2 regions of the Cysteiniphilum sp. 19S12-1 genome follow, and region 1 is predicted to be linked to the other one. Evidence: riboswitches for the same ligand, from Rfam matches in the RefSeq annotation. Region 1 holds a riboswitch; the other holds the start of a gene.
The links. A riboswitch is a leader RNA that binds a small molecule or an ion and turns the genes downstream of it on or off. The one in region 1 is predicted to bind cobalamin.
Positions count from the first base shown of each region.

Region 2: linked by a shared signal. The riboswitch ahead of ACTS4L_RS02510 (TonB-dependent receptor) and the one ahead of nrdA (class 1a ribonucleoside-diphosphate reductase subunit alpha) in region 1 are both predicted to bind cobalamin.

Region 1 is NZ_JBQAJM010000004.1:31,744-39,922, reverse strand. Features, by position in the region: gene nrdA (class 1a ribonucleoside-diphosphate reductase subunit alpha) at 1-2,112, opposite strand, end outside; cobalamin riboswitch at 2,269-2,494, opposite strand; gene ACTS4L_RS02060 (SDR family NAD(P)-dependent oxidoreductase) at 2,743-3,501, opposite strand; gene ACTS4L_RS02055 (DUF3833 domain-containing protein) at 3,473-4,009, opposite strand; gene ACTS4L_RS02050 (MFS transporter) at 4,057-5,340, opposite strand; gene ACTS4L_RS02045 (chalcone isomerase family protein) at 5,337-5,879, opposite strand; gene ACTS4L_RS02040 (class I SAM-dependent methyltransferase) at 5,872-7,029, opposite strand; gene ACTS4L_RS02035 (DUF1365 domain-containing protein) at 7,038-7,826, opposite strand; gene ACTS4L_RS02030 (NAD(P)/FAD-dependent oxidoreductase) at 7,817-8,179, opposite strand, start outside.
Region 2 is NZ_JBQAJM010000005.1:12,690-20,868, forward strand. Features, by position in the region: gene ACTS4L_RS02480 (coniferyl aldehyde dehydrogenase) at 1-454, opposite strand, end outside; gene trhO (oxygen-dependent tRNA uridine(34) hydroxylase TrhO) at 527-1,516, opposite strand; gene ACTS4L_RS02490 (LysR family transcriptional regulator) at 1,643-2,485, opposite strand; gene ACTS4L_RS02495 (nuclear transport factor 2 family protein) at 2,601-3,029, shown strand; gene ACTS4L_RS02500 (MFS transporter) at 3,026-4,255, shown strand; gene dxs (1-deoxy-D-xylulose-5-phosphate synthase) at 4,257-6,128, opposite strand; cobalamin riboswitch at 6,486-6,682, shown strand; gene ACTS4L_RS02510 (TonB-dependent receptor) at 6,711-8,179, shown strand, end outside.

The sequences.
Region 1 (8,179 bases):
ATCATTAAATTTAAGTGGATCATAGTTGGTGTTGGCTGAAATTGATTGATCGATAAACTTCTGAATGATCGCACATAGTTGCAGATAACCAATATTATTCGGCATTTGCCATAATAGTTCATAGTGAGATTTTAAGCGTTGAATTTCAGGGACAACTTGCTTTAATACACCATCTTTACTTTGTTTGATCGAAACAAGCCCTCTTGGTGGCTCAATACCATTGGTGGCATTGGATATTTGCGACGAGGTTTCTGATGGCATGATTGCACTTAAGGTCGAGTTGCGTAAACCATGCTTTTGAATGCTTTGACGTAAGGCTTCCCAATCATATTGCAGTGAAAAGTCAGCAAATTCATCGATGCTTTTTTTGTAGTGATCAATCGGTAATAAGCCTTGGGCGTAGCTTGTTTCATTGAAGTATTTACAAGCACCTTTCTCTTGTGCCAACTGGTTAGACGCTTTAAGCAGATAATATTGAATAGCTTCAAAAGTTTGATGTGTTAATTTATTGGCACTGCCATCGCTGTATTTAACATGGTTTTTAGCCAAGTAATAGGCGAAGTTAATAACACCTACACCTAAACTACGACGCGCTTTTGCGGGAATCTCTGCTGATGTTAACGGATAGTTTTGATAATCCAATAGATGATCTAAAGCGCTAACAATTAAAGTCGATAAATACTCAAGTTCATTAAGCGAATCAAGTGCTCCTAAATTGAATGCGGATAAAGTGCACAGTGCAATTTCACCTTTGTCATCAAAAATATGTGCTAAAGGCTTGGTAGGGAGAGTGATCTCCATGCATAGATTAGATTGTTTAATTGGAGCAAGCTGTGCATTAAATGCTGAATGCGTATTACAATGATCAACGTTTTGAATATAAATACGTCCGGTTTGTGCGCGTTCCTGCATTAAAAGCGCGAAAAGCTCACTTGCTTTAAGTGTTTTTTTGCGGATTTTTGGCGTGTTTTCTGCAATGATATAAAGCTTCTCAAACTCATTTTGATCAGCAAAAAAAGCATCATATAAACCCGGTACATCACTTGGACTAAACAGTGTTATGTCTTTTTGCTCAATCAATCGTTGATACATCAAACGGTTGATCTGCACACCATAGTCTAAGTGGCGGATGCGGTTATCCTCGACACCACGGTTATTTTTAAGCACCAAGAGAGACTCAACCTCTAAGTGCCACATTGGGTAAAACAAAGTAGCCGCTCCACCACGCACACCCCCTTGTGAACATGATTTCACTGCGGTTTGGAAATATTTATAAAATGGGATGCAGCCAGTGTGTAGCGCTTCGCCTTGGCGAATCTCGCTACCTAATGCACGAATTTTGCCGGCATTAATGCCAATGCCAGCGCGTTGTGAGACATATTTGACAATCGCGGATGCGGAAGCATTGATTGAATCTAAACTATCATCAGTATCAATCAACACACATGAGCTAAATTGGCGTGTTGGTGTGCGTACCCCTGCCATAATTGGGGTGGGTAAAGACAACTTAAATTGACTAATCGCATCATAAAAATCAAGTACATATTGCATGCGTGTCTGCTTGTCATGTTGTGAAAATAAACAAGCACTGACAAGCATGTAAAGCATTTGTGGCGTCTCGTAGATCTTGCCAGTGACGCGATTTTGCACCAGATACTTGCCTTGCATTTGATTCACCGCAGCATAGGTGAAGTTCATATCACGCCAATGATCGATATGCGTATTCATTTGCTCAAATTCAGCCTTTGAGTAGTCATTAAGCAAATGCGCATCATATTTTTTTGCTTGGACGAGCATTTGCACATGATTGTATAAATGTGGTGGTTCAAATTCGCCATAAGCTAATTTGCGCAAGTGAAAAATCGCTAAGCGTGCTGCCATGTATTGATAATCAGGCGTCTCTTCAGAGATTAAATCAGCAGCGGTTTTGATAATAATCGCTTGAATATCAGCTGTTTTCATGCCCTCATACAACTGAATATGTGATTGCAACTCAACTTGGGAAACCGAGACATTCTCTAAGCCTTCAGCAGCCCATGTGATCACACGATGAATTTTATCCAGATTAACAGGTTCTAAACGTCCTGAGCGTTTGGTGACATTTACATTCATTTTTTATCCTCTATCCGCGATTAATTTAAACTAAGCAATCGGGAAGAAGGACATAAGTTAGCAAGAAATGTATCGCTATTGGTTTGTTGTTTATTAACCAATATCAAGTATCTCTACCATATGTGCGCTTTGTTCCACGAAAGCTTTTTTAACATATAAATTTATTAACCAATGGCAGATATTCGGGCTTATGGACGCGTCTACACTCCTACTAGATACCGCTTCCCAATTGTTTCAATCAGTGCATTTCAATGACTCCCAGAAAGTAAGAATCAATGTGTATCGTTCGTTTCCAATTACCGCTGCGGGCCAGCTCTGGAGTTACACCAGATTCCCTCTTGCGTTGTGTAAATTCACACAAACCATTAGTGATGTGTATACCGCCCATAAACCATTTTACAGCATTTCTGTCGTTGAATTTCTCGCGCCTTTGAGCGATTGAATTTTGCCAATAGTCCAAGCTATTACCTACAATTCAATCGCTCAAAGGCATCAAAAACTTCTTTGACACCGAACACCGCAAAATAATTTACGCGCGGTATAAGATCGGATTCTATCGTTTTTAGTGAGAAAAAGCGAAAGTTTTATTTGGTATTATTTGATGGCTATGACCATAAAATCATGAGTGTGCTAGCCTAAACGCATCATTGCAAGCACTTTAAAATAACATTTATAGGGTAAGCTTGCTATCAACTTGAGCATTCGCGTAAAGCGCTTTGGAAAATGTATTTCAAATCGACTTGTTCTTAGACCCTTTAAAATAGCGTTTGCTGCATCATTAGGTTCCATTAAGTTAGGCATTTTAAAGTTGTTTTTATCAGTTAACTTTGTTTTGACAAAGCCTGGGTTAATCAACTTGATATTAAAATTTTTATGCTCAGCTTTAAAGCTTTGAACTAAATTGATTACCGCGGCCTTTGTTGCAGCATAAGGCTGAGAATATGGCAGTCCCACATATCCAGCAACACTTGCGGTAACCGCTAACACACATGCTGGATTTTGCTTTAAATAGTCAAAAACACCCTCAATCAATACAAAAACAGATTTTAGATTAATAGTAATTGTCCTATCCACCAGTTCATTTGAGATATTTCCTATTTTGGCAGGCTCATAATACCCTGGGAAATATAGAATATAATCTGGTTTATGCTTGTTTAGCACTATTTGTATACTTTTATTAAAATTTAAATAATCTCCCACATCAAAAGCTTCGATATGAACTTCACTGCTAAGTTCGCGAGATAGCGTCTGAAGTTTGTCTTGATTTCTTGACGAGATGATTAGCTTTGTCTCTTGTTTATCAAGCAACCGAGTCACGGCCTTACCAATACCGTCACTGGCACCAATAATCCAAATCGTTTTATGGTGATACGGATTGGTTCTTTTCATCTTTGGGCAGTCCTTTTTTATGCATGAATAAAGTCAATGAGCCAACGGGTAAGCCAAATTTTTTGAAGTAGTTTTTATTGATCAAAACATCATTGTGCATTAGAAACATCCAATCATCAAATTTAAGTCGGTAGGTGCTATTGCCAACTTTGACATCCATCGTATATTGCCAGTTCATTGCATTACCTTGAACATGGATTTTAGCAATACCAATCACATCCTTTGTTTGTCCTTCATAATAATGGTCATTGATTTTCTTAATGGTCCAAATACGATGGTCTTTACTGCCATCATAATAGATCATATGTTCATCTAGCGTACATACACCATCTTTCCAACTGGCATCAGCAATAAAATCAAATTTCTTGACCACATTACCTTTCCAGTCCTCAATAATACCAGAACCCTCTATTCTCCCGTCAAGATAGGTCTGTAAATCAAGCTTGGGATTCTCATTTTTATAATACTCAATGCCGCTAGAGCAGCCTGATAATAAACTTATTGCCATAAAATACACTCCTAGTATGATTAGTTGTAATAATCGACATAACGCATTCACTTAACATCTCCTTCTTGTCGTCGGGCTTGCCAGATAAACAAACTGATTAATGCTGCCGCTTTGATTAAACAGGGCAGTAAACAGTACAACACCTTGATCAAAATAACGTTTGATAAATCAACCGTATTGACAGTTATCTGAACATCAAGCCACGGCAAAGTCACAATCGTTGCCAAGGCGAAACTAAATTTACCAATAAATGATAACAATGCATAATAACCATTGCCTAACGGATTTCTTTCTTTGGTATCGATCCATTGTGCTAGTAATAGATTGGGCAGAATGAGCTCAGCAGAAAAACATAACCCCGAAGTCAAGCTGATGATTGAGAATGCTAATATATCCCCTTGGTTTAGAAAAAAGGCACACATAAAAATAATGATGGCAATGATGATGGCATATATCCAAATACGCACTTCACCATAACGCAATGCCATTTTTCTCACAAAAGGAATAGCAATAATCGTGCCAAGAAAATATAAAAAAAGATAAAGCCCTGTATATTGTGGCATCTGCAAAACATAGCGACTATAAAAGGCGAGCATCACCGCAGGGATGGCAGATCCAAGAGCACTGATACTATAACTTAAGAATAAAAATTTTCCCTGTTGATTCATCTGCGCAAAATAGTACTTATAACCGTAACTCTTTTCAGATTTATCTTTTTTTATCGCATTATCTTGCTTATGGACAGCACGATACCATTGTAAGAACTTAATATTGGTAAAAATAATGATGACACTAAAAATCAAGCTATAAACAAAATAACTTGTTTGCACTGGTAATATAGTCATCAAAATAAAAGGCAAAATTGATGCCACTAACACACCTAGAATATTGAATAGCTCACGCAGACTAATAATATCTGCTTTTTCTTTTTGTCCTTTTTTCCAAAGTGCTCCTTCGGTATTGATAAATATCGTTAAATAGCTGTAGGCTAATGTTGACAGCAAAACACCAATTAACAGGTTGATCAATCGACTGCCTATCATAGGGTTGCATAACATATAAAACCCTAGAATAAAAAGAGCAACAATCACCATAAAGCTTTTCTTTTGCCACCGAGGAAAACGATCACAATACCAACCAATAAAGGGATCAATCAGCGCATCTAAAACACGTAATGCAAAAAGAGTAATACTTAACACAGTTAATGATAGATTAAAATAATTATGGTAATAATCAGGCAAGAAGATATAAATAGGAATACCGGCAAAAGCCACAGGAAAAACCATCAAGCTGTATTTAATATTAAGTGACTTCTGCATTTTCATAGTCATTCTAGCCCTCGCAATTGGCGTGATAATTCGAGGTTTTCTGATTGATCACTCAACCAGATAGCAAAAAATGACCTTGAGAAAGCTAACGAATCAATCTGACCTAAATATTTGCCTTGTCCTGTAAAAAACAAAGTCCTTTGTTTGCCATCAAAATAACCGATCAGACTCTGGTTTTCCTTGATATCTGGGAAGATATTTTGTAGCTGCTTTTGCCACTTTTTAAGATCATCATTGTTGTTTTTTGGTGTTTGCGATGCCATCTGATCCATCGTTTCTTCAATAATTGACTGAGCTGAAAAATCTCTTAAATAGGTAAGTTTAAGAAAAAAAGAACTTCGCCAACTAAAATCTTTGGTTGGTGCATAAAGGGCTGCATAATAAACATCCCAGAACCAATAAGTATAAAGAATCTGGCCGACTAATTGCGGATTTTGTTTTTCCACCTTGGAAAAAGAAGTAGTATTGGCATAAAGATGACCACAACAGAATATAAAAAGGCTTAATGCAAATAACAAAAATTGCCGATATAACTTAAGCATGTGCTATCTCAATTTGCACAACATCAGTGCGCTGACTGGTAAATGTTGCAATACACGATGCCAAGTAAAATTGCCACATCCGTTGAAAGCTCTCATCAAAGCCCATTGACGATAGCTCTTTATTCTTTTCATTGAATCGCTTAAGCCAATGCGAAATTGTCTTAGCATAATCTAGACCAAAAAATTTCTCACCAATGATTTTTAAGCCAGCTTTTTGTAGTTCGTTTTTAATAATCTGCATACTTGGTAGCATTCCTCCTGGAAAAATATAGGTCCTAATCATATCAGCACCTTTATCATAGTCTTTAAATAGATCATCAGCAATTAATATACTTTGTAACATGATTCGACCATTAGGTTTCAAGAGTGATTTCAATTTACTAAAATAAGTTGGCCAATAGGCTTTGCCTACCGCTTCTATCATTTCAATTGACACGATAATGTCATATTGTCCTTGTTGAATACGATAATCCTCCAATGCAATCAATGATTTATCATTTAATCTGTCTTGCGCATAATGCTGCTGCTCTTTCGATAAAGTAATGCCTTTGTAGTCATAGACACCGGTATTGAGTGCTTGTTCTGCAAAACCACCCCAACCACAGCCAATTTCTAATAGACTACCTTTTTGGGGTATTTTATCCAAGATATGCTGATATTTATTGTGCTGTGCCTCTACCAATGTCTGTGTTTGTTGATTAAAAATAGCTGATGAATAAGTCATTGATTCATCTAACCATAGTTGATAAAAATCATTACCCAAATCATAGTGTGCATGAATATTTTTCTTGCTTTGCTTTACAGTATTTCGTTTAGTCAAGTAGAGTAAGATAGATAGCTTGCGATAGAGAAAGCTTCCCTTAATATATCCATCAAGAATATTATCGTTATCAAGTGCAAAAATAAGCAAATCTTGCAAATTGGATGTTGACCAGTAAGCATCTCGGTAATCCTCGGCAAACCCGATATCGCCTTTGCGCGTTAAATTAGCGAGCACTCGCCAATCTTTTATCGCAATATCAGCTACTGTACCTGATATTGAGCCTTTGAAATGATGTGTTTCACCCTCTGGTAGCGTAATCGATAAGCTGCCTTTTTCAATATGTTGCAGTGATTGAATGAGTTTATTCCTTAAAATACGTTCAAACATTTATAACCTCACGAATATTTGTTTTTATTTTCTACTTGAGCTAAGGTAACCTTTTTTTCATAAGGTTTTGGCACTTGACGATAACCCACTTTTTTCGTCCATAATTTCAACGCCTGATAATGAATTAAAAGCATGACTTTTACTGTTAGAAAAGGCACTTTAACCATTGATTGTATAATTGTTGATGATTGCAAGCTTTTCGTTTCTCCTGTAACAGATGTTAAAAGTTGCAACACGTTTTCCTGATAATAGTAGATGTATATACGAATCTTGCCACAGTCAGTGACTTGAAAATTAAAGCGATAACTGCCAGTCCGATCATAAAATGGCGATACATGAAACATCTTTTTGGCATGAAACCATGTGTTAGCGTCTATGTGATCTAAATCATTAGCAATACATACATAGCAGTGTGATTGTTTGAATGTATTATTAACCTCGGCAATAACACCAATTAATTGACCCTGGTAAAATCCAAACCAAAAGCTCACTGGGTTAAATAAATAGCCATAAACACGTGGCATCGTCATTAAGTATAAACGATCAATCATGACATCATATTGAGCAAAAATATCCTTTGCCCATTGCTTGGATGAACTGCTATCACGATAACCATGATCTTTATCATAAAAACTTAAAAGATTAGGTTTGTTGACTGAGAAAAGGTTACTTGCACAATTGGGATCATCCATATCTAAGACCACATAATAAGCACGATAGCTAAACTTATTCACTTTGGGCTTAAAGCGTTTATGATGCACTTTGGCATTAAGCAACCCCGTTTTCATTAGTGCCATGGCGTATTAACTCCAAGCATTTTTGCCACTTCAACTGCGCTGAACATCCCATCTTCATGAAAGCCATATCTTAAATATGCTCCACAATAATACGTATTATTTTGCCCTTGAATAGCCATGAGTTTCTCTTGCGCGATAATAGCTGAACGATCAAACACCGGATGGCGAAAGACATGTTGGTCAACAATGGTATCCGCTTGAGGGAATATTGCTGGATTAATTGTCACAAAATAATCCTTTTCTGAGGTGAGTGACTGCAAATTATTCATCCAATAACTTAATGAGATAGATTGATCTGAATCAGATAAATAAACCCAGCTGGACCACGCTTTTTTTCTTTTTGGCATCAAGGT
Region 2 (8,179 bases), on a different contig from region 1:
TTTTAGGTGTATGCTCTGAGAGTTTAATGCACACTCGATTTCCCGCAGCCAATGCATAGATAAGCGGAGATAAGCTCAACAAAATGGGATAATTCCATGGCACCATAATACCAACAACACCGACGGGCTGATAATAAACGTAGTTTTTAGCGGGTTTAAAAATCATACTGGTATGACGTTTCTCTTTAGTCATCCAACTGCGTAAAGATTTAAGGACATACTTAATGGTACTGGTAACTTGAAAAATCTCACTCAACCAAGTCTCATTCGCACTGCGATGACCAAAGTCATCACTTACTGCATCAATCAATGCTTTTTCATATTTTAATAATACAGAATATAAACGCTTAATTTTATCTTTACGCAATGCATAATCAGGATATTGATCAAGTGAAAAAGATTTTTTCTGTAATGAAAACAACTGTAACAATTGCTTTTTATCGATATTGTCCATTAATCTATCTATCCCTTTGCTTTAAGTAATAATGTATAAATAAATGAAATTACGGACTTCTCCTATTTATTATTAACGACTCTTATTCGCCAAACGATCTCTTTCGCGCTTTTGCTGTTTTTGCGCTTTACGGATTAACCCTACTTGTTTTGCCTCTTCACCGATATGAAACTCTCCTCGTTCACGCGCTAATTGGCTTTGTTTTTCACGCTCTAAGAAACGCTTTCTTTGTTCAGAGGTATGGTTACCCTTACAATGATGACAAGAGACTCCTTGCTCATACTCAGGCTTTAGCTTGTCTTCTTCAGTAATTGGACGACGACAAGCGTAACATTGATCATATTGCCCCTTGGTCAAATCATGCGTCACAGCAACACGTGAATCAAAGACAAAGCATTCGCCTTGCCATAGACTTTCCTCTTTAGGCACTTCTTCAAGATATTTTAAAATACCACCTTCTAAATGATAGACTTCATCAAAGCCTTGTTCTTTCAAAAAGGCAGTTGATTTTTCACAACGAATGCCTCCGGTGCAAAACATCGCTACTTTTTTGTGCTTTGTCTTATCTAAATGCTTTTCAACATATTCAGGAAACTCACGAAACGTCTCCGTATGCGGGTTAACCGCATTTTTAAAAGTACCAATGTCAACCTCGTAATCATTGCGTGTATCAATTAATAAAACTTCAGGGTCAGAAATTAGGGCATTCCAATCTTGTGGTTTAACATAAGTACCACAAACTTTAAGAGGATCTAGTCCTTCAACACCTAAGGTCACAATTTCTTTTTTTAGCTTCACTTTCGTGCGATTAAAAGGAATATGCTCATCAAATGATTCTTTATGTACCAAATCAGTCAAACGTATATCCGATTTTAAAAACTTAAGTACCGCTTCAATGCCTGCTGCAGTGCCTGCAATCGTACCATTGATACCTTCTTTGGCTAACAATAACGTACCACGCACCATGTTATCTTCCATTGTTTTTAACAATGGCGCTCTTATTGCTTCATAATCTTCCAATGTGACAAACTTATACAGTGCTGAAACCACGTACTTTGACATGCTATACCCTTTATACCTTTTTATTTCTACTATTTATCATTTGTATGATTCGATTTTAAACAGACAACCGCAATCAAAATATGATTGATGGTGGGTGCCGAGTGAACGCATTATACACCATTTCACCTAAAAAACCATTTTAATAAGACTCAATAGTGGTGAGTTTTGCGCATAGACATAATAACTTTGCACATTAGAGGGGTTCTCAGATATCTGCTCGTTTATATTCAGAAGCATCTCCTTTTCTTGAGCAGCTAACAGGGCTGTTGGTAAAAAGCCATAACCAATGCCTTGGGTAATTGCATGCAATATGGTCGTATAAGAGGAAAAATAAAGCGCATTTTTAATCTGTAACATATCTTTTAATTGTGTTTGCATAATACATTTTAATGTTTTTAGATCCTGCTCAATACCGTTGAAGCCTTTTGCTAAGTCACGTGAAATATAAGCATCAAACACAATATCAGTATAGAGTTTGACTTCAAACCCATGATCTTTAAGCATATTTTTTTCGCCTTCATTGAGTACAACCAAGGCTACATCTACCTGATGTTTAAGTAACAACTCAATATGCTTTGTTTTATTTTCAACAACAAGGTCATAATCAAATGATTGATCACTTTTCATGATTTGACTAATTTTGCAAAACAAACTTTGCTCAAATATTTGCGATAAGGCAATTTTAAGTGTTGGCTTTTTTTGCTTTAAAAAAGGCAACTCCAACTGATTGATGCGATCAAACTCAAGTAGCATGGGTTTAATCAGCGTGTAAAAAGCATGCCCTTTGTTATTAGCAATTAATTTATTATTGGTTCGTTCAAATAATTGAAAACCCACAATATCCTCCAAGTTTTGCAGCTGTTTAGTCAAAGCTGGAGGCGTTAAAAACATCACTTCTGCACTTTGGCGTAAGCTTTTTAACTCATAGATGGACATAAAGATGCGCAACTGTTGCAAGGTATAGTTCATTTATCTTCTCACTCAATATCGTTCATAATAAGTTAATACTATATTAAATATTATTCAATTTTAATTAACATTGAAAACTGTATACTGCTAACAAATTCAAAAACCTAAGGTAATTATGATGAATCAACACAACTTAACAATCGTTCGTAACTTCTTAAATCATCAAAAAAATGCACAAGCTGAGCAAGCTCTGGCACTTATCGCTGAAGATGCTGTGTGGCATAGTGACAGTATTGGCGCACCATGGAGTGGCGACTTTCACGGCAAAGCTGAAATTATCCGTCACTTTGCCAATATTCGTCAATCAGTGACAAGCTTTAGCAAAACACCAATGGATATCATTGCTAGTAATAACACCAGTTTTGTTTATGAATATGGCTATCTTGAATGCACCTTTAAGCATAATAATGAATTCTTCGCCACTTATATCGTGTCTATTTATGAAGTTACAGAAAATCAGATCATTTCTTATCGTGCTTTAGAAGACTCCAACACGCTATATCACACCTATCATAAAAAATCCCACATCAAGGAAACATTATGAATACACGTATAAAATCACTGATTTATTTACTTGCTTTACTGTCTATATTAACCGTAAACATCTATGTTCCAGCCATTCCAACATTACAACAAACTTTTGCTACTACCAAAGCACATATAAGTCTTACCGTAAGTTTTTATATGCTTGGCTTAGCAATTGGTATCCCTTTATATGGTGCCATCGCCGATCATATTAAAACCTCCAAGGTGCTTATCTTCGGACTTACTCTTTATATTATTGCCAATCTAATCGCGATATTTTCACCCAATATATCCACCTTTATCTTTGCGCGTTTTGTCGAGGGCTTAAGTGCCGCGAGTGCCCTTTGTTTATGGCAGGTGTTGAGCTTTACCTACTTTGAGGACAAAGCAAAACACATGATTAACTCAGGATTTATCATCATTGGCTCGATGCCAGCATTAGCACCGATGTTTGGTGGATTAATCCTATCCTTTAGCCATTGGCAAGCGCTTTTTTTTACCTTAACGATTCTGGCAATTATTCTTATTGGGCTAACTTTGAGTTTACCCGCAGCAAACGCTGCATCACAAATCAAAAAAACACAACATCAACTAGAGCAAACTCATATCGTCTTATCGATTTTAAGACAATATAAGCACTTAGTTGTTGATGCGCAATTTATGATACTTGCCTTTGCCAGTGCTACGATCTACATGTCGGTATATGTTTACTTATCACAGGTTCCTTTTTTACTGACAAAACTTCATTTTGCGACAAAAAGTTTTAGTCTGTTCTTTATACCGATTTCAGTGGCATTTATTTTGGGTGGACTTTTTTCTAAATTTTTACTGAAAAAAGGCAGTTCATTTAAACATATGTTCATGTTACCTGTGGCAGTTACAACCATTGTTTTTATCTTAGTTGTTATTGCTGAACTAGCTGGTGTTACTCTATCGGCATGGTTATTAGCCATTCCATTTTTTATCTTTACCATTGGTGCGGGTATTGGTATGCCCAATTTAGTGAGTCAAGCATTGTCTCTTCACCCACATCGCCGCGGCACTGCCGCATCCGCCATTGGGTTGGTACAAAATCTGTTTGCTTTTGCCTTTAGCAGTCTTGGTGCTTATCTTACCCGCTTTGGCTACGAGGGTCTGGTTGTTTCTTATGCGCTTATGACTGGTTTGCTGATATTATGGTTTGGCATATATCTTTTTATATCCCATCGCAAAAAATCATTCCTTGAGACTTGCCCTACCGATTAACTTAAACAATTGATTCAACTAACTGAATAATACCCTCTACTGAAATCCCTACTTCTGCCAGTAAAGCATTTTTATCCCCATGATCCTGATAATGATCAGGCAATCCGATGTTACGCACTTTGATTTTACTTAATAGATCATTAGCAATTAGATATTCATTCACGGCAGATCCAGCGCCACCCATAATCACATTTTCTTCTAATGTAATAATAACCTCATGAGAACCGGCTAGCTCTTTAATTATTTGCATATCTAAAGGTTTAACAAAACGCATATCTATTACGGTAGCATTAAGCTGCTCGGCTGCCTTAAGCGCTATGGGGAGCAATGTTCCAAAATTTAAAATTGCCACTTTTTGACCTTCGCGCACGCATTTTGATTTTCCCATTTCCAAATCAAAATCTTTGGTAATCTCGACACCTGTGCCCGTACCACGAGGGTAGCGAACCATTGCAGGTCCTTGGTGTTTAAAGCCAAGATTTAACATATGGTAACATTCATTTTCATCACTTGGCGTCATGACAACAGTATTAGGAATGCAACGCATAAAGCTTAGATCAAAAATACCTGCATGCGTTGCGCCATCCGCCCCGACGATTCCTGCACGATCCACAGCATACAGAATATCTAAATTCTGTATACTGACATCATGAATCACCTGATCATAAGCACGCTGTAAAAAAGTTGAATAAATTGCCACCACGGGCTTATAACCCTCACAGGCAAGGCCTGCGGCAAACGTCACTGCATGCTGTTCAGCAATTGCTACATCATAATAACGTTTAGGATACTCCTTTGAAAAACGAATTAAATCTGACCCTTCACGCATTGCAGGTGTGATACCCACAAGCTTGCCATCTTTGGCTGCCATATCACAAATCCACTGCCCAAAAATATTAGAATAGCTTAACTTTGCGGTAGATGAACTTATGGTGCTAGTGCTATTGTTTGAATTAAACTGAGGATTGACATGATGAAACTTAATGGGATCTGCTTCTGCTTTTTCATAGCCTTTGCCTTTTTTGGTTAATATATGCAAAAGCTTAGGTCCTTCGTGATGTTTAATGGTTTTTAAAGCTTCAACTAAAGCCTCAATATCATGTCCATTAATTGGACCCACATAGTAAAAGTTAAGTGCTTCAAATAAATTAGCCGGTACAAACATCCCCTTGGCTTGGGTTTCCAAGCGTTTTGCCAACTCAAACGCACCAGGCAGTTTTTTAAGAAACTTTTTACCGGTTTCACGAATATTGTTATAGGTTGAACCAGAAAGAATTTTGGTCAAATGACTTGTAAGAGCACCAACATTCTCAGAAATAGACATTTCATTGTCATTTAATACAACCAAAACATCCGAGTGCATGCCTCCTGCATGGTTTAACGCCTCAAATGCCATGCCTGCTGTTAGTGCGCCATCACCAATAATAGCAACGGATTTAGCAGATGATCCTTTCAATTTATCAGCTTCAGCCATACCTAAAGCCGCACCAATGGATGTACTTGAGTGCCCGACACCAAAGCTGTCATAAACACTTTCGCTGCGCTTAGGAAAGCCTGAAATGCCACCGGGCTTTTTAATCGTAATTAACTCATCCGCTCGCCCTGTTAGGATCTTATGAACATACGTTTGATGCCCGACATCCCATACTAAGTGATCACTCGGTGTGTCATAGACATAATGCAAAGCAATAGTAAGCTCTAATGCTCCCAAGCTACTAGCGAAATGCCCACCTGAGACATCTAAAGTCTCAACAAGAAACGTGCGTATTTCAGTCGCTAAATCCGTTAATTGAGAAACGGCAAGCTTGCGTACATCACAAGGCGAGTTGATCTTTGATAACAACGGGTAATTTGCACGATTTGTTTTTGACATAACAACAAGCAATGTGTCTATTTTAGTTCTGTGGCATAGTATCCTTTACTATGGCAGCTTTCTCAAGTAAAACCCTTAATATTCTTTGCTTTTAATGTTATTAATTCCATAGTCAATCGTGCCTCATGAGCCCCTAATAGATCACTTAGGCTTCGACTCACGCTCAGCCAACGCAGCACCCCTCACCCGTGCAGCGTAAGCTGCACGAGCAATCCCACAAGGGGCGAGGTAACAAATTCGTGGGCGCATTGAAGCTTATTACAACTAAGTCCCCCAAAAAGTTACTTGCCGTTCCCTGAGCGAAGTCGAAGGGAAGATAAAAACAAATGCCGTCTTGCCATTTGCTTTAAAGCACTCTAATATCACCAGCTGTTAGGTGCGTGTGTTATAAAACATACGTTAAAAGGGAAATTGGTGTAAATCCAATACTGTACCCGCAACGGTAAAACACGGTGTTTTTGAGTATTCAAAATACCGCTTGCAATCATTCACTAGGCAACTGGGAAGAAGCATTTAGGTCAAGTCCGGAAACCTGCCTAATAATAATTCGTTTACGGGGATATAAACAGCAAAGAGGGCTCCATGCAACCATACCGTTTTCGCACATTAAGTGCCATCATACTATTTGCCATCGTTGGGCAAACAATATTTGCGGATCAAATAACAAAAAATAGTGATAACAACATCAAAAATATCACCAGTGATCCTAGTCCCTCAGCAACGGAATACACTTTGCCAACGATTGTTATAAATTATGAGAATCAATTAAATCATGGCCAAAAGAAAACACGAGATAGTAGCGATGCCTCTAGAGCACCGATTAGCGTATCATTAATGCCCAATTATGCCAATCAAAGCATTGATCACACCATTGAGCAAAATGCTTGGGTTAACAGTAACAATAGTAGCGCGGCAAACCCTAGTTTTTATTTGAAGGGGCAACGTGCCAATGTGTTATTAAATGGTATTCCACTGAATCAATTTAACTCGCAAGCGCAAAATATTTCGTTAATTCCACAAGATAGTATTGAAAGTATCACCGTCGATCCTACTGCCAGTAGTGTGCTCTACGGTGGTATGGGTTTAGGTGGCACAATCAACATTGAGCAGAAATTTATGGCTCAAGATAAATATACGATTGGTTTATCTGGCGGCTACCCATTTGGCGCTGGCGTTAATGTCTTTATTAATAAGCTATTGGATAATGAAAAAACATGGAGTTTGCAACTTGCTAATAATAGTCAAAGCATTGATGGTTATCGCGATTACTCACGTAATAACAGCAATAGTGCCTATATTGCGTTAATGCATCAAACCAATACGCAAAAATTCACACTGAACTTTAGTGATAGTTACCAATATTTACATTTCCCTGGATCATTAAATCAAGATCAAAGTGACGACAATCCATGGCAAGCTAGTAACGGCAAAGAAAAATATATTAACCACACCGTTAATACACAGCTTAATTTCGACCAAAAACTTAATAAACGGTGGCAATTTAGCCTCAAATCGCAATATCAACAGCAATGGGCAAACGCTATTTTTGCTGATTCAAACTATTCCTCTAAGCAAGGCAGTAGCTTATTTTATTTGCGCCCAAGTGTGATATTTGATAATGATTTTGTGAAAAACACATTCGGTAGCGAGTTTAACTATCAGACCTTTAGACAAAGCAGTACGGTAAATAATGCAACACAAACGAATATTGCACTGTTTAATCAAAGTGACTTTATATTCAATCACTATTGGCAAAGCGGTATTGGGGGGCGTTTTGAGCATAGCTATACCAAGGGCGACTTTATCTCTAGTAATAACTCTGGCTCACAGGTGATTAATATCGGAGCAGGTGATATTTATTTGCAATATAACTGGAGCAAACACTTCAATACACGTGGCTCGATTTCATACGCCTATCAGTTACCTTTTATCGATCAATCTAATCTAACGCCAGGAGCGACACCAAGCTTTGGCTTAAATCCGCAAACAGCGTGGATTTATCAGTTTGATAATATGTATAAAAATGACAAACTGACGTTGAAAAACAGTAG